DNA from 4 places in the Dermacoccus sp. Tok2021 genome. Region 1 is predicted to be linked to each of the others. Evidence: riboswitches for the same ligand, from Rfam matches in the RefSeq annotation. Region 1 holds a riboswitch; each other region holds the start of a gene.

Region 1 (4,204 bases):
GCACGCCGAGCACGAGCCCGAACAGACCGCCGAGGACGATGGTGGCGCTGACCATGAGGAGGGTCTGCCCGACCGACTCCCACAGCACGGGGCGCAGTGCGCTCCAGTCCGTGTCCGCAGTGATGACCTTCATGCCGTGGCCTCCTCGAGTTCGTGGACGGTGGCGACCTGGGCGAGGTCGGTCAGCACCTGCGTGACGGTGACGTCGTCACCGCGCAGGGCCAGGGTCAACGTCGTGAGGTTCGCTTCCTTGAGGGGCGTGAGGCCACCGTGGACGATCTCCGGTTCGACACCGCGGGCGCCGGTGGAGGCGAGAACCCTTCCGAATCCAGCGGAGTCGTGGACGGTTGCCGTGACGAGGCGTCCGCTCACCCTCTCGCGCAGCCGCGCGATCTCGCGGGCGTCGGGCACGTTGCGCAGCGTCGCGTCGACGAGCCGCCGCGTGGCTGACGATGTCGGTGCGCCGAGCACCTGCTCGGTCGGCCCGGATTCGACGAGGCGGCCGTGTTCGAGGACCACGACGTCGTCGGCCAGTTCACGCACGACGTCCATCTCGTGCGTGATGACGACGATCGTCACGCCGAGCTCATCGTTGACGCGGCGCAGGAGGGCGAGGACGTCCTTCGTCGTGTCGGGGTCGAGGGCGGAGGTCGACTCGTCGGCGAGCAGGATCTCCGGGTTCGTGGCCAGGGCGCGGGCGATGCCGACGCGCTGCTTCTGGCCGCCGGACAGCTCGTCAGGATAGGCCCAGGCCTTCTCCGTCAGACCGACGAAGTGGAGCAGTTCGGTGACTCGCGCCTCCTGCTTGTCCTTGTCCCAACCGGCGACCTCGAGCGGATAGGCGACGTTGGCGTACACCGTGCGCGAGCGGATGAGATTGAACTGCTGGAACACCATGCCGATGCGGGCCCGCAGAGCTCGGACCTGCTTTGCTCCCAGACCCGCCAGATCGACGCCGTCGACCTCGACGGAGCCGGTCGTCGGGGTCTCGAGCGCGTTGATGAGCCGCACGAGGGTGCTCTTGCCTGCACCGGAGAACCCGATGACGGCGAGGACGCGGCCGGTAGCGACGTCGAGGTCGATCTCCTGCAGCGCGGTGACGTTCTTCTTGCCGCGCACGAAGGTCTTGCTCACGCCGCGCAGCCGGACCGCCGGCGCGTTCTCGGGTCGGGCCGGGGGAGTGGGGGTCACTTCTTGGCCTTGATCTGCGACTCGATGCGGGTGAGGATGCCGCGCACGTCCGCGACGGAACGCTTCACCTCGTACTGGGTTCCCTTGGTGCGCTTGGAGATGAGGTCCTGCACCGACTTCTCGTGGTACGCCTGGACGAACTTCGCGTACGTCGGGTTGTCGGCGTCCTTCTTGCGGGCCACGATGACGTTGATGTACGGCTCCGAGGACTTCGCCTTGGGGTCGTCCTTGAACAGCGCCTTGCTCGGGTCGAGGTTCGCGTCGGCGGCGAAGTTGTTGTTGACCACGGCGCCCTCGACGGAGGGCAGGGCGGCTGCGGTCTGGGCAGCGTCGACGGGCGTGACGCCGACCTTCGACTTCGCGGCGTCGATCTCGGCGGGCGTCGACAGGGAGTTGCCCCCGCCCTTGAGCGTGAGCAGACCGGCGCTCTGCAGGAGCAGGAGGGCGCGTGCCTGGTTCGTCGCGTCGTTCGGGATGGCGACCTTGCCGCCGTCGGCGAACTCGTTCACCGTGGTGTGCTTCTTCGAGTACAGCGACAGCGGCACGATGTAGGTGGAGCCGACCGGCGTCAGGGTGTCGTTCTTCGCGGCGTTGTAGTCGGCGAGGAACTGCAGGTGCTGGAACTGGTTGACGTCGACCTGGCCCTGGGAGAGCGCCGGGTTGGCCTGCGTGTAGTCGGTGAAGTTGACCGGCTGGATGTCGAGGCCGTACTTCTCCTTGCCGACCTTGACCAGTTCGGTCCAGTACGGGTCGGACGCTTCGGTGGTACCGACGGTAATCTTCGTCAGCTTCTCGTCGTCGCTACCCGTGAAGGCCTTGATGCCGAAGCCTGCGGCGAGCGCGACGACGAGGACGCCTGCGCCGATGGCCGCGTACTTGGGGCCGTTGCTCTTCGGCTTCTCGGGCAGGGCCTGGACGGCCGGGCTGGCTCCGGGGGTGGTGGAGTTGGTGTTCTCGGACATGGTGATGCCTTCCTCGAAGGGGCGTGCGAGGCGCCGGTGGGGTGGGCGGCGACGACCGCCCGACGATGGGTGCGGTCAGTGCTTGGGGCGCGCGAACGCGGCGTCGTGCGTGTGCGGTCGCGCGGTGGGGGCCTGGGTGGGGCGATGCGTGTGCTGCATGTGATCTCCCGGGATCGGGCGCACCGGTACGAGGCCCTCGAAAGGGATGTGTTCCGGGTGCGGAACGTGCTTGCCGCGCGGTTGACGCGGCCGTGTCATCACCTGGAGCACCCCGCCACGTTCGTGAGGGTTGCCGTCCGACCAGCCAGGGCTTTGCATCGGATCTCTTGACCGGCATCACATTAGAGGCGCCGCGAGAAGCCCGTCAAATCAAGTGATCTGGGCCACTCTGTGTCACCGCTGGGCCGAGTTTCCTGCGGTTGGGTAGTCGCCGCCTCGACCCAACGGCAGGAAAGTCTGCCCAGTGGAGAGATGCGCTGACGCCGTGCTCTCCCCGTGGGCTGGAGTCACTAGGGGCGGAGCGTGGACTCCACGGGGTCGAGGTACCCCGAGCTCGCGCTTATTTGCTCGGCGGAAGAACGTCGGTCTGCGCGGGGAGGTCGGCCACGCCGACCGGGCACGTCACGCCCTTGTAGCCGTGATTGCAGTACCCGCCTGGATTTTTCGCGAGGTACTGCTGGTGGTAGCCCTCGGCCGGCCAGAACTTTCCGGCTTCGTCGGCGGGCTTCATCTCCGTCGTGATGGCGCCGCGGCCCGCGTCGGTCAGCGCATCCTGGAACGCTTCCGCGGTGCGACGCGTAGCGGTCTCCTGCTCGGGCGTCGTCCAGTAGACCGCAGAGCGGTACTGCGTGCCGATGTCATTGCCCTGACGGTTGGCCGTCGTCGGGTCATGGTTCTCCCAGAACGCCTTGAGCAGCTGGGCCGGGGAGACCTTCTCCGGGTCGTACGCGATCTGGACGGCCTCGGTGTGGCCCGTCGTGCCCGTGCAGACGTCCTCGTACGAGGGGTTCTCACGGTCGCCACCCATGTAGCCGACGGCCGTCGAGACGACCCCCGGGATCTGCCATAAGATGCGCTCCGCACCCCAGAAACATCCCATCGCGACGTACAGCGTCTCGGTCTTGTCCGGCCACCCGCCGAGCAGTGGCGTGCCGAGAACGTCGTGCACGGCAGCGACGTCGACCGGGGCGGAATCCTGACGGGTGAACCACATGGGGCGTTCCTTTCACTGGAGTCGCTGTGTTCAACGCAGGCGTGTCCGAGAGGATTCCGAACTCGCGGAGCAACCGCGTGAACGGCGCGCGTCAGTCGACGAGCGGCGGCACTTCGAGCGGGATGGGGCGCAGTAGCCTCGCGCGGATCTCGACCATCGTCTGCGCGTCCGTGTCGAGCGCGACGTCCTCGGAAAGCGTTGGCACCCAAGGCGGCACGGCCCGCTTGTCGCCGTCGTTGTCAAGGCCGACAAGCACCATCGTGCACTCGGTCGTGAGGTTCAGTTCGCCCGTGCGCGGGTTGCCCGAGCGCACTCGCGCCGACACGTGCATGCTCGACGTGCCCGTGTGGATGAGCCGCGCCTGCACCTCGACGAGGTCGCGGACGTGCAACGGCTGGTGGAAGCGCACGCCGCCCGCGTACACGGCCACCGCCGAACCCTGGTTCCAGCGCTCCGCAACGAGGGTTGTCGCCTCGTCGATCCACTCCATGACGACGCCGCCGTGCACGTTGCCGCCCCAGTTGACGGTCGTCGGTGCCGCGAGGAAGCGCAGCGTCTCGCGGCACGACTCCGTCGCGTCCCGTGTAACTCTGCTTCACCATGTCGGCTTCGATGCGGGTGCGCACGTCGGTGAGGGTGACGGCGCGCTCCTGCTGGTCGCGTTCCCACTCGTCCTGCGGCGTGAACGTCGGGACAGGTGTGGGCTTCCGGTCGTCGTCGACCGCGACGAAGATGAGCAGGCACTGTGTGTTGACGCGCAGCTCGCCCTGACGCGGGTCGCCGGACGAAACGGTCGCGACGATGCGCATCGACGTGCGTCCGGTGTGGACGACACGCG
Region 2 (4,204 bases), on a different contig from region 1:
ACTCGGCGAAGTTCGGTTCGATCGAGCGCTTCCTTGGTGTGCTCGTCGAGCATTACGCGGGGCAGTTCCCGGCGTGGCTCGCACCGGTTCAGGTGCTCGGGGTTCCGGTCGCGGAGGAGTACTACGACTACCTCGGCGAGGTGGGCGAGAAGCTGCGTCGGGCCGGCGTACGCGTCGAGATCGACACGAGCGACGACCGCTTCCCGAAGAAGATCCGCAACGCCTCGAAGTCGAAAGCGCCGTTCATCCTCATCGCCGGCGAGGAGGACCGCGACAACGGAGCCGTGAGCTTCCGTTACCGCGACGGCTCGCAGAAGAACGGCGTGCCGGTCGACGAGGCCGTGGCCGAGATCGCCGCGTACATCGCCTCGCGCAACAACACGTCGCCCACGGCGGCCGAGGCACCTGCCGAGGCCTGATCCACATACGACGAAGCCGCCGCCCCGATTTGGGGTGGCGGCTTCGTCGTAGTCTCCGCGGTGCGGGCGATCAGGCGGAGGCAGCCTTCGCGGCTGCGAAGCCCTTGTCGAGGTCGGCGATGATGTCGTTCGCGTTCTCGATGCCGACCGACAGGCGCACGAGGCCGGGCGTGACGCCGGCGCCGCGGCGGTCGTCGTCACTGCCCTGGCTGTGCGTCGTCGTCGCCGGGTGGATGGCGAGCGAGCGGACGTCACCGATGTTGGCCACGTGCGAGTGCAGCTCGAGGGCGTCGACGAACGCCTTGCCCGCGTCGATGCCGCCGGCGATCTCGAAGGAGAACACTGCACCGGAACCGGTGGGCAGGTAGCGGTCGGCCAGCTCCTTGTACGGGCTGTCGTCCTTCGAGGCGTAGAAGACCTTTTCGACCTGCGCGTGCTCGCTCAGGTAAGCGACGACCTTCTCCGCGTTCTCCACGTGACGCTCGACGCGCAGCGACAGCGTCTCGAGGCCCTGCGCGATGAGGAAGGCGTTGAACGGCGACACGGCGGAGCCGAGGTCGCGCAGCAGTTCGACGCGCGCCTTGAGAATGAATGCGAGGTTCGCGCCGAGCGCCGAACCGACGCCGAGATCGCGGGCGAAAACGAGGCCGTGGTAGCTCTCGCTCGGCTCGTTGAACTGCGGGAACTTCTCCGGCTCCTTGGCGTAGTCGAACGTTCCGGCGTCCACGAGCACGCCGGCGATCGACGTGCCGTGGCCGCCGAGGTACTTCGTCGCCGAGTGGATGACGACGTCCGCGCCGTGCTCGATCGGGCGCAGCAGGTACGGCGTCGCGACGGTGTTGTCGACGAACAGCGGCAGGCCGGCGTCGTGGGCGACAGCGGCAACACCCGCGACGTCGAGGACCTTCTGGTCGGGGTTGCTCAGCGTCTCACCGAAGAGGAGCTTGGTGTTCGGTCGGATGGCGTTCTTCCACGCGTCGAGGTCACCGATGTCCTCGACGAAGGTGGTCTCCACACCGAGACGCTTGAGCGTGTACTTGAGCAGGTTGTACGTACCGCCGTAGAGAGCGGGCGACGCGACGACGTGGTCGCCTGCCTGCGCGACGTTGAGGATGGCGAACGTCGTCGCGGCCTGGCCGGAGGCCAGCAGCAGGGCGCCGACGCCACCCTCGAGCGCCGCGATGCGCTCCTCGACGGCCTGCGACGTCGGGTTGCCGATGCGGGTGTAGATGGGGCCGAGGTCGGACAGGCCGAAGCGGTTGGCCGCCGTCTCGGCGGAGTCGAAGACGAACGAGGTCGTCTGGTAGATCGGCAGCGCGCGCGATCCGGTGTCCCCGTCCGGCACCTGGCCGGCGTGGATCTGCTTGGTCTCGAAAGCCCAGTCCTGAGCGCTCATGACAACTCCTCGAAAGGTCGCTACCCGTGCGCGAACCTCGCACGCGGGGTGCGCCGGAAGCTCTGCTTCCGCGCTTGCCCGGGCGTATCCGACGCCGGGCCAGGTCGTCACCCGGAGCACCCCGCCGCGGTGGGAGGGTTGCCGGCCAGCAAACCGGGGTTTGACGCTGGCGCTCGTGACCTGGTCCGAGGATATCCCGGGCGGTATCGAGGGGCGGGACTCGTGTCTCACATCGTGGTTTGCCGTGCGGCGCGGGGCGTTTGCCGAAGGGTCAAGCCGTGGTTGACTGGCGCCATGACGATCACCATCGCCCGGGCCAGGCGTGACGACGCCTTCGCCTGTGCAGCGCTTCGGTTGCGCTCGGACCTCGAGGAGGGGCACCTGAATCGGGCCGGTTTCGTGACCGAGTACGCGGACGACTTCCTCTCGGCCTTCGACGAGGTACCCACGTGGATCGCCACCCGTTCCGACGGCACCGTCGTCGGCATCGTGCAGTGCGCCCTCGTCCACCGGATGCCGACGCTCGCGCGCGGCGCCAAGCCGTGGTTGTACGTCGCGTTCGTCTTCGTCGTGCCCGACGAGCGTGGCGCGGGACTCGGCGAACGCATGCTCCGCACCGTCGACGCCTGGGCGGACGCGCGCGGCGTCGAGCGGATGCTGCTCAACACGCGTCCGAAGGCGCGCCCGTTGTACGAGCGTCTCGGACTCGGTGCCCCGGAGGAGCGACACATGCACCGCGACGCACCGTTCGCGGCCACGAAGGAGCAGCGATGAGCGACATCATCTGGGCCCTCGACCAGCGCGAGCGCTGCATCGCCTGCCCGTCGAAGCCGGCGGCGAACGCCGTCGTGCTCTACCTCGGTGAGGACGGCTCGCTGCCGCGCGAGAGCGTCGGATCGCTGGCCGAACGTGGCGTCATGGCCGCGGGCGTCGTGTGGGCGGGTGTGACAGCGGAACTCACCGACGACGACTGGCTCGACCTCGAGGACGCCGCAAGCGGCCTCGGCGGACTCGCGAGCGCCGTCGCCGTCGTGGGTGAAGGCGATGCCGCAGCCGTCGCACAGAAAGTGGCAGAGCGCGTGGGCGGCCTGGCCCACGCGGGCGCTGCGAGCGACGAGCGGCTCGTGGAGAAACTCGCCGAGATCGCTCCGGTCTGACCCGGCGCGCGGGTTTCCCTAGGATGGGGCGCATGGTCACGCAGAACGAGGACTTCACTCCCGAGCACGCCGAGTCCGAGCACGACTTCGCGGGGGAGCCCGACGGGTTCGGCCGACTGTGGACGCCTCACCGCATGGCCTACATCGAGGCCGACCGCCCCTCGAGGGACGCCGGCGACGGCTGTCCGTTCTGCGCGGCGCCGGGCAAGGACGACGCCGAGGGCCTCATCGTGCACCGCGGTGAGCACTGCTTCGTCGTGATGAACCTCTTCCCGTACAACCCGGGCCACCTGCTCGTGTGCCCCTACCGTCACGTGCCGCACTACATCGACCTCACGGACGCGGAGACCGAGGAGTTCACGAAGCTGACGAAGCAGGGCATTCGCGCGCTCAAGGCGGCGTCGAACCCGGCCGGATTCAACCTCGGCATGAACCAGGGCGATGTCGCGGGCGCCGGCGTGGCTGCGCACCTGCATCAGCACATCGTGCCCCGCTGGGGTGGCGACATGAACTTCATGCCGATCGTCGGCCAGACGAAGGCTCTCCCGGTGCTTCTCGAGGACAGCCGTCAGCGCATCGCGGCGTCCTGGCCAACCGACTGACGGCCTCGACCTCGCGGGGCGTGCGGCTCGTGAACGCGGGGTGAGATGTGACTCGTCCGGCGCGGCGCGCACCTCGGCTCGACGTATCGAACCGCTACAGTTGAGTCACCATGCTGAACAAGTACGCGCGCGCCTTCTTCTCCGCGATCTTCCGCCCCCTGGCGCAGCTGCTCCTGCGCCTCGGCATCAGCCCTGACGTCGTCACGATCGTCGGCACGCTCGGTGTCTCGTTCGGCGCGCTGTGGTTCTACCCGCGCGGCGAGTTCCTCGTCGGCACGCTGTTCATCACGGCCTTCGTCTTCTCCGACATGCTCGACGGCAACATGGCCCGCCTGTCGGGTCGCTCGTCGGTGTGGGGCGCCTACCTCGACTCCACGCTCGACCGCGTCGGTGACGCCGCCATCTTCGGTGGCCTCGTGCTCTACTTCGCCGGCCAGGGCGACAACTTCCTCATGGCATGCCTCGCGCTCGCCTGTCTCGTGCTCGGTTCCGTCGTCTCGTACGCCAAGGCTCGCGCCGAGGGTCTCGGTATGGAGGCGAACGTCGGCATCGCGGAACGCGCCGACCGTCTCGTCGCGGTTCTCGTCACCACCGGCCTCACGGGCCTGTTCGACCTGCCGTACATCGTCC
Region 3 (4,204 bases), on a different contig from region 1:
TGCCCAGCGCGAGCAGCACGATCGTGCCGACCTTCATGAAGGTCGACAGGTAGTCACGCGGAGCGAGCAGCAGCCACACCGGAAGGACGGCGGCGGCGAAACCGTAGATGATGATGGCCCACGCGAGCGCCGTCGGCGAGAGCGTGAACAGGTCCTTGCCCCAGTCGGTGCCGGCAACCCAGCCACCGGCGACGATGGCAAGGAGCAGCAGGACGACGCCGATGCCCGAGACCTCGGAGACGGCACCCGGGCGCATGAAGCGCAAGTAGCAACCCATGAAGAGCGCGATCGGGATCGTCATCGCGAGCGAGAAGACACCCCAGGGCGACTCGGCAAGGGCGTTGACGACGACGAGGCCGAGCACCGCGATCAGGATGATCATGATCGCCATGACGGCGAACATCGCCGCCCAGCCACCGACGGGGCCGAGCGTGTCGCGCGCCATCTGGCCGAGGCTGCGACCGCCGCGGCGCGTGGAGATAGCGAGCACCATGTAGTCCTGCACGGCGCCCGCGAAGATCACACCGAAGATGATCCAGAGCGTGCCCGGCAGGTAACCCATCTGCGCGGCGAGCACGGGGCCGACGAGCGGGCCGGCGCCGGCGATGGCGGCGAAGTGGTGACCGAACAGCACGCGCCGGTCGGTCGGCATGAAGTCCTGGCCGTTCTCGAACTGCTCGGCCGGGGTGGCGAGGTCGTCGCGCGGGCGGATGACCTTGTACTGGATGAGGCGGCTGTACAGCATGTAGCCGATGACGTAGCTGCCGACGGCAGCCATGACGAACCAGATCGAGTTGACGTGCTCGCCGCGGACGAACGCGACCATCGTCCAGCCGATGGCGGCGATGACGGCCGCGACGGCGATGACGATCTTCTGACGTCCCGTGATCTGGCGGGGTAGGTCGACCGCGACCGGGGGCGTGTTCCCGTCGCGCTCGGGGGTTTTGGTGCTCGACGCGGGCACGGAGACCTCCCTTTTCGTGTGAGTGTGAGCAGGGCCACGTTATGCGGTGTCGGGTAGGTCACAGGGCTTTGACAACGCACGCGCAGGTCACACCTTCATCACGAATTTGGACGAACGTCACGCAGTGGGGCCGGTGGGGCGCGGCCCGTCGCCGAACCAGTAACGGCGGCTGTCTTCACGAACGTCCTCGAGCTGCCCGCCACAGGCCTCGATGACGGCGCGCGAGGCGCCGTTCGTCTGCGCGCAGCAGACGAGCACGGGGGCGATGTCGAGCGCGGCGGCTTCGGCGAGCCCGAGCTTCAGAGCCTCCTTCGCGATGCCGCGTCCGCGAGCGGCCGGCCGCACGGAGTAGCCGATGTGGCCGCCGAGTTCGTAGAGGAACTCGTTGAGCGCGTGACGCAGGGCGAGGTGACCGACGAGGGCGCCGTCGTCGACGATCCAGAAGTAGGAGCAGTGGACGAGGCCGGTGTGCGGCGGCCACATCGTGTTGCCCTGGCGGGCGCAGTCTTCGACGTAGGCGGCGAAGCCGTCGGGGGTGATGTCGACGTCGGTGCCCGCGAAGAAGCCCGATCCGTCCATGCCGCCCGCGCACACCCAGCGGTCGTCGCGCGAGTCGGTGGTGGCGTCGCGGAACTCGCGCAGCATGGCCGACCAGTCGTCGTAGCGCGCGGCGTCGGGGGCGATGAGTTCGATCATGTCGGTCATCTCATCACCCCCGACCGTGGGGCGTCGATCAGTTTTCGGTGCGCTTAGTGGGCGCGCAGGCCGTCGACGCCGCGGGGCTCGTCGCCGCGCACGGTGACGCGGTGCATGACGCGGGTGTTCGTGTAGTCGCGGTTGGCGTAGTGGGAGGTGGCGCGGTTGTCCCAGATGCCGACGTCGCCGGGCGCCCAGCGGTGACGGATCGTGTGCTCGGGCTGCGTGAGGTGGGCGTAGAGGGCGTCGAGGATGGCGCGCGACTCGGCGTCGGAGACGCCACTGACGTGGGAGGTGAAGCCGGGGTTGACGAACAGGCCGCGGCGGCCGGTCTCGGGGTGGACGCGGACGACGGGGTGTTCGACGGCGGGCAGTTCGGTGACGATCTCGCCCTCCCACTCGTGGCCGCCGTTCTTCTTGAGGAAGGCGCCCCACTCGCGGTTGCCGTCGTGGACGGCGAGCAGCTGGTCGGCGAGCGCCTTGAAGGGTGCGGAGAGGGAGTCGTAGGCGGCCTGGCTGTCGGCCCAGGACGTGTCGCCGCCGTAGGGCGGGAGCGTCACGGCGCGGAGGATGCTGATGGACGGCGGCCGCTTCATGAAGGTGACGTCGGTGTGCCAGACGTCGGAGAAGGAGAACTCGGGGTCGCTCGAGTCGATGTTGTAGATCTCGCTGCGCTCGTGGTTGCCGGCGACGGGGTGGCCGGGCGTCAGGTCGCCGAGGAGGTTGCCGAGGCGTACCTGGGCGTCGTCGTCGAAGCCGTGCTGATCGCGGAAGAAGAGCACCTTGTGGGCGAGCAGGGCGCGGCGGATGTCGAAGGCCGCGATCTCGTCGATGGACGCCAGGTCGATGCCGTGGATGACGGCGCCCAGGGCCGGGCCGAGGCGCTCGATGCGCAGTCCGGGCGTCGTGGCGGGAGCGTGGGTGGCGAGAAGTGTCATGACAACCTCTTTGTTCGTTGCGCTTGCGCAGACGCCGGGCGGCGACGCGCCAGGTCGTTACTCGGGGCACCCCACCGCAGCGGAGGGTTGCCGTCCGGCCAGCCGAGACTTATCGCCGGAACTCGAGACCCAGACATAAGTTAACCCACACGGTTACCAAACTCATGGTTATGACTAGCCAGTGTCCACATCCTGGCCTCGTCCGCCCGCGGCGTGATGTCGCAAGGTCCCGATGTGCGCGGCATTTCCCGCACAGGCGGCTCCCTTCCCCACCGGTTCACACTGCCGAAGGCGCCCCGGCACACCGTCCGCCAGGACGCGCCCACCTTGGCGGGTGGCCGTGCTGCAGGCGATCTCGGGGCCACCGGCCGTCCTGTAGCGTCGGAGACAAACCATGACGTGGCAATGAAGGAGCACCGATGAGCCTTGCGAAGAACGCGACCGCCCTGCTGTCCAAACTGCCCGATCAGACCGCTGCCTTTCTGGCGGACGGCTACCTGTTCCAGGAGCGCCTGCGCAAGGCCGAGGGTCGTAGCCCCGGGGACGCGCGACCGCTCGCCACCCGCCTGCTCGGACGCCCCGCGCTGATCGTGCGCGGCAAGGAGGGCGTCGACCTGTTCTACGACACCTCGCGCATGAAGCGTGACGGCGCGATGCCATTGCCGGTGCGCGGGCCGCTGTTCGGTAAGGGCGCGGTGCACGGTCTCGATGACGAGGAGCACCGTCACCGCAAGGCCATGCTCATGCGCATCACCTACGACGACGCTCAGGTTCGCCGCTTCATGCCGATTCTCGAGGATGAGATGCGCAAGACGCTCGCGCGCTGGGAGCAGGAGCCGGGAACCGTCTACGACGGAAGCGTCATCACGTATGGGCGTGCCGCCCTGCGGTGGGCGGGCGTTCCCGGTAGCGAGGAGGAACTCGACACGTGGGCGCAGCGTCTCGGCCAGATCGTCGAGGGCTTCGGGCGCAAGAGCCCCGCGCACGTCGAGGCGTGGATCAACCGTCGTCGGTGCGACGCGTGGGCGGCCGACCTCGTGGCGCGCACCCGACGAGGTGAGATCACGCCCGAACCCGGCACCGCGCTGCACGAGGTCGCGAACGCGACGAACCTCGACGGCTCACCGCTCGACGAGCACACCGCTGGGGTCGAGTTGCAGAACACGACGCGTCCGACCATCGCCGTCGCGCGTTTCGCAGCCTTCGCCGCTCGCGCACTCGTCGAGCACCCCGAGTACCGCGAGCGCATCGCCGACGAGGTGGCATCGAGCGGCACGCTGCTGGAGAACCCGACGGCCGTCGCCTTCGCCCAGGAGGTGCGCCGCGTCTCCCCGTTCGTGCCGATGCTGCCGGCCTTCGCCCGTGACTCCTTCGAATGGGGAGGCCAGAAGATCCGTCGCGGCCAGCGCGTGCTCATCGACATCCTCGGCACGAACAACGACCCGCACGAGTGGGACTCGCCCGAGGAGTTCCGCCCCGAACGCTTCACCGGTGTCGACGCGGAGAAGATCCAGAGCTTCATCCCTCAGGGCGGTGGCGACGTCGCCACCGGGCACCGCTGCCCCGGCGAGAAGATCGCGGTGACCGCGCTGTCGGTGACGGTTGC
Region 4 (4,204 bases), on a different contig from region 1:
GTCAGCCTCGGTGACGTGCTGCGCAGCCAGGCGGCCCGCAACAATCACCACCCGATGGTCATGGGTGTCGGTAAGGACGTCGAGGGTGGCTACGTCGTGGCCAACCTCGCGAAGATGCCGCACATGCTCGTCGCCGGTGCCACCGGTGCCGGTAAGTCGAGCTTCGTCAACTCGATGATCACCTCACTCCTCATGCGGGCCACGCCCGAAGAGGTGCGCATGGTGCTCGTCGACCCCAAGCGCGTCGAGCTGACGGCGTACGAGGGCATCCCGCACCTCATCACGCCGATCATCACGAACCCGAAGAAGGCCGCCGAGGCTCTCGAGTGGGTCGTGCGCGAGATGGACGCGCGCTACGACGACCTCGCCGCGTTCGGCTACAAGCACATCGACGAGTTCAACAAGGCCGTGCGTGCGGGCAAGGTGACCCTCCCGCCGGACAGCAAGCGCAAGCTCGCGCCGTACCCGTACCTCCTCGTCGTCGTCGACGAGTTGGCGGACCTCATGCTCGTCGCGCCGCGTGACGTCGAGGCCTCGATCCAGCGCATCACGCAGCTCGCGCGTGCCGCCGGTATCCACCTCATCCTCGCGACGCAGCGCCCGTCGGTCGATGTCGTCACCGGCATCATCAAGGCCAACGTGCCGTCGCGTCTGGCGTTCGCGACGTCGTCGCTCGCCGACAGCCGCGTCGTGCTCGACCAGCCCGGCGCCGAGAAGCTCCTCGGTCAGGGTGACGCGCTCTTCCTGCCGATGGGCGCGAGCAAGCCGATGCGTGTGCAGGGCGCGTGGGTCAACGAGTCGGAGATCCACGGCGTCGTCGCGCACGTCAAGGCTCAGCTCGCGCCCAACTACCGCGAGGACGTTCAGCAGACGGCGCCCAAGAAGGAGATCGACGAGGACATCGGTGACGACCTCGACGTGTTGCTGCAGGCGGCCGAGCTCGTCATCACGACGCAGTTCGGTTCGACCTCGATGCTGCAGCGCAAGCTGCGCGTCGGCTTCGCCAAGGCCGGTCGCCTCATGGACCTGCTCGAGTCGCGAGCAATCGTCGGCCCGTCCGAGGGGTCGAAGGCGCGCGACGTCCTCGTCAAGCCCGACGACCTCCCCATGACGCTCGCGCTGCTCAAGGGCGAGGACGTTCCGGACGATGCCGTGGCCAGCGGCGCCGACGGCGGTCCGGTCGACCTCGTCGCCCAGGCGCAGGGCGATCTCGACGAACCGGGCGAGCAGTACTACGACGGGCACGACGGCGGTGACGGTAGTGAGGACGCCTGGGAGCTGACGCAGCACGGTCGCTGAGGTCGCCAGGTCGGCGGCGCCAGCCTGATGGAGGAGTCCCTGCATCCCGGATCATCGGGATGCTGGGACTTTTGTGTCCCGGACGGTCCCGTGTGGCGTCCGAGGTGGTAGTTGCGATACAGGTGTCGTGTCCCAGTATGTGGATTCTGCTTGTGGGTGGCGCGACCAGCCAGTTGACTGCATTCATCCCATCCAGAGCGGCCGAGAGATCTGGCTCGTCGACGCCGCAGCAACCGACCCTCGCGGAACGGTGCTCACGCCAGAAGCGATGGAGTTGATTCTCATGTCGGAACACCGCGTTTCGTCTTTTCGTGCCTGCCGACGTCGGACGGTTGATTTGATGCGCCGTCGCGTCAGTGCATGTCGCTGAAGAACGCACGACGATCTCAACGCCTCCGTGGGCGCGACCCTCGCGACTTTCGACTCTCGGGTCGTAGCCCGCCCATGCCCGAGATGCCGTCCGGTCGGATCACCGATTGTCGATGTGACCCGGTACGTCGTACGCGCGCTAGACGCCCTTCCCCGCTCACTGATCAAGAGATGAGTTTCATGTTGCCCACAGCACCACCTCACACCGAGATCGTTGTCTCGGTGGTGAAGCCCGATCTTCGTCCCGTGTTTCGCCGCGCGGTCTCGAGCGTCTGGGTCATCACGACTGCCGGGGAGGCAGGGCCGGTCGGCTTGACCGCTTTGTCTGTCCACTCGGTTTCGGTCGACCCACCCCTCGTGTCCTTCAACATCAGTCGCACGTCTCACTCGCTGGCTTCAATCGTGCGAACCGGACGTGTCGCCCTCCACCTTCTCGACGAGAACCAAGGGCAGCTCATGACCCGATTCGCCGGCCCGCGTGAGGCCCGGTTTCAGGACGACGGTCTCTGGTCGTGGGACAGGACCGGTCTGCCGCGACTCACGGACGTCGCAGCTCGATTGACAGCCACGGTCCGTGATGCCCATGAGGCGGGAGACAGCTGCCTCATCGTCGCCGAGGTGGATAGCGCCGAGCACGTCGCAGATCGCGGTCCGCTTGCCCACCACAACGGAGCGCATCACAGCGTCTCGCCCTCAGTGTCACGAACGACGAACGGAGTCCGATGATGAGCACGTCCACGAACCAGCCGACCTTCCACTGGTTCCTACCGACCTCCGGCGACTCGCGTGGAATTGTCTCTGGAGGTCATGGGGCCGCGGTCGAGGGCACTGATCGAACCCGTGAACCGTCCGCGGGCTACCTGCGTCAGGTGGCACAGGCGGCGGAGGCCAACGGTTTCGAATCCGTCCTGACGCCAACGGGTCTGTGGTGCCAGGACTCCTGGCTCATGGCCGCTGCGCTTTCCCAGCACACTGAGCGGCTGAAGTTTCTCGTCGCCTTCCGCCCAGGGTCCGTCTCGCCGACTCTGGCAGCGCAAATGGCCACCACCTTCCAGACCATCACTGACGGTCGACTCCACGTCAACATCGTCACCGGGGGAGAATCGTCCGAGCAGCGGGCGTTCGGCGACTTCCTCGGCAAGGACGCCCGATATGCGCGGACCGGAGAGTTCCTCGACGTCGTGAGTCGGTTGTGGGATTGCGAGGATTCGTTCGACTATCGCGGCGAACACCTGGTGGTGGAACAAGCGCGACTCTCGCGGACGCCGACCCCGCGTCCCGAGGTCTTCTTCGGCGGATCTTCGCCAGCCGCACTCGAGATCGCGGCCCGCCACGCCGACGTGTACCTCACCTGGGGGGAGCCGCCGGCACAGGCCAAGGAGAAGATCGACCGAGTCCGCGAACTGGCCGCCCGGCAGGGCCGCACTGTGCGATTCGGTATTCGGTTGCACACGATCTCCCGAGACACATCCGCCGAGGCCTGGGCGGTCGCGGAAGGGCTACTCAAGCGCATCCCCGCGGAACTCATCGAACGTCAGCAGGACGCGCTGCGTCGGTCGGAATCCGAAGGGCAGCGGCGCATGCTCGCGCTGAACGGAGGGACCACTGCCGATTTGGAGATCTACCCCGGGCTCTGGGCTGGCGTGGGGCTGGTGCGCGGTGGAGCCGGAACGTCGCTGGTCGGTTCACATGCTGAGGTCGCAGACCTGATTCGGCAGTACCGCGACGTCGGCTTTGACGATTTCGTGTTGTCCGGATACCCGTGCCTGGAGGAGGCCTACTGGTTCGGTGAGGGGGTGCGCCCACGGGTGGAGGCGGTCCCGGCGGAAGAGCATTCGCACGACCGAGCCGTGAGCTGAGGATCTTTCTCGAATTCGAGGGTTTGCACCGGCCAGGTCGTGGCCACTGACCTGGCCGGCATTCTTTCCGCAATTGCATAAGCAAATGTTTGACAAATCATAATGAAAACCTATGAGGAGTGACTCATGAACGTGACGAGCAGCACAGCTCGGGCGTCGACGGCGGCAGCTGTTGCTTCGCCGGGATCGGCCGACGACACCTTGCCTGCCCGAGTGCGCTTAGGCAGCGCTGGCTCCAACGCGCGCCGTAGGAGGCGGCGGAATCTCATCCGCAGTGATCACGAGCCGCCGAGTTGGGAGGTGCGGGCTCTGAGCCCGCTGGCAATCATCGCGGTGTGGCAATCCGTGAGTGTCATCGGTTGGTTGCCGCAGGACGTTCTCGCACCGCCATCCCGGGTCCTCTCAACGCTGGGGTCGCTGATCTCCGACGGCACGCTCACAACTGCCCTCAGCGTCTCGGTGCAGCGTGCCGGGTTCGGATTCGCACTGGGGTCGCTCATTGCCTTGGGTGCAGCGCTCCCGGTGGGCCTGACGCGTACCGGTGAGGCGATTATCGATCCGCCGATGCAGATGCTCAGGACTCTGCCCCTGCTGGGGCTGGTTCCGTTGTTCATCGTCTGGTTCGGGATCGGGGAAGCGCCGAAGATCCTCCTGGTGGCGCTCGGGGTGTGCGTGCC

Evidence for each region. Region 1 has a riboswitch for S-adenosylmethionine ahead of K9D12_RS13790 (MetQ/NlpA family ABC transporter substrate-binding protein). Riboswitches for the same ligand answer to the same signal wherever they lie in the genome.
Region 2: another riboswitch for S-adenosylmethionine. It lies ahead of K9D12_RS00810 (bifunctional o-acetylhomoserine/o-acetylserine sulfhydrylase); the one in region 1 lies ahead of K9D12_RS13790 (MetQ/NlpA family ABC transporter substrate-binding protein).
Region 3: another riboswitch for S-adenosylmethionine. It lies ahead of K9D12_RS12235 (TauD/TfdA family dioxygenase); the one in region 1 lies ahead of K9D12_RS13790 (MetQ/NlpA family ABC transporter substrate-binding protein).
Region 4: another riboswitch for S-adenosylmethionine. It lies ahead of K9D12_RS15390 (flavin reductase family protein); the one in region 1 lies ahead of K9D12_RS13790 (MetQ/NlpA family ABC transporter substrate-binding protein).

Annotation. Positions count from the first base shown of each region.
Region 1 covers NZ_JAGTHU010000031.1:14,368-18,571, reverse strand. The annotation lists gene K9D12_RS13800 (methionine ABC transporter permease) at 1-133, opposite strand, end outside; gene K9D12_RS13795 (methionine ABC transporter ATP-binding protein) at 130-1,143, opposite strand; gene K9D12_RS13790 (MetQ/NlpA family ABC transporter substrate-binding protein) at 1,188-2,153, opposite strand; SAM riboswitch class IV at 2,374-2,485, opposite strand; gene msrA (peptide-methionine (S)-S-oxide reductase MsrA) at 2,713-3,366, opposite strand; gene K9D12_RS15385 (acyl-CoA thioesterase) at 3,458-3,856, opposite strand; partial or broken gene K9D12_RS15380 (hotdog domain-containing protein) at 4,194-4,204, opposite strand, start outside.
Region 2 covers NZ_JAGTHU010000001.1:178,188-182,391, forward strand. The annotation lists gene thrS (threonine--tRNA ligase) at 1-419, shown strand, start outside; gene K9D12_RS00810 (bifunctional o-acetylhomoserine/o-acetylserine sulfhydrylase) at 490-1,815, opposite strand; SAM riboswitch class IV at 1,881-1,996, opposite strand; gene K9D12_RS00815 (GNAT family N-acetyltransferase) at 2,110-2,589, shown strand; gene K9D12_RS00820 (hypothetical protein) at 2,586-2,972, shown strand; gene K9D12_RS00825 (HIT domain-containing protein) at 3,005-3,574, shown strand; gene pgsA (phosphatidylinositol phosphate synthase) at 3,685-4,204, shown strand, end outside.
Region 3 covers NZ_JAGTHU010000022.1:34,397-38,600, reverse strand. The annotation lists gene K9D12_RS12245 (carbon starvation CstA family protein) at 1-964, opposite strand, end outside; gene K9D12_RS12240 (GNAT family N-acetyltransferase) at 1,082-1,669, opposite strand; gene K9D12_RS12235 (TauD/TfdA family dioxygenase) at 1,714-2,598, opposite strand; SAM riboswitch class IV at 2,613-2,728, opposite strand; gene K9D12_RS12230 (cytochrome P450) at 3,018-4,204, shown strand, end outside.
Region 4 covers NZ_JAGTHU010000032.1:3,728-7,931, forward strand. The annotation lists gene K9D12_RS13820 (DNA translocase FtsK) at 1-1,299, shown strand, start outside; SAM riboswitch class I at 1,485-1,574, shown strand; gene K9D12_RS15390 (flavin reductase family protein) at 1,849-2,394, shown strand; gene K9D12_RS13830 (LLM class flavin-dependent oxidoreductase) at 2,394-3,527, shown strand; gene K9D12_RS13835 (ABC transporter permease) at 3,654-4,204, shown strand, end outside.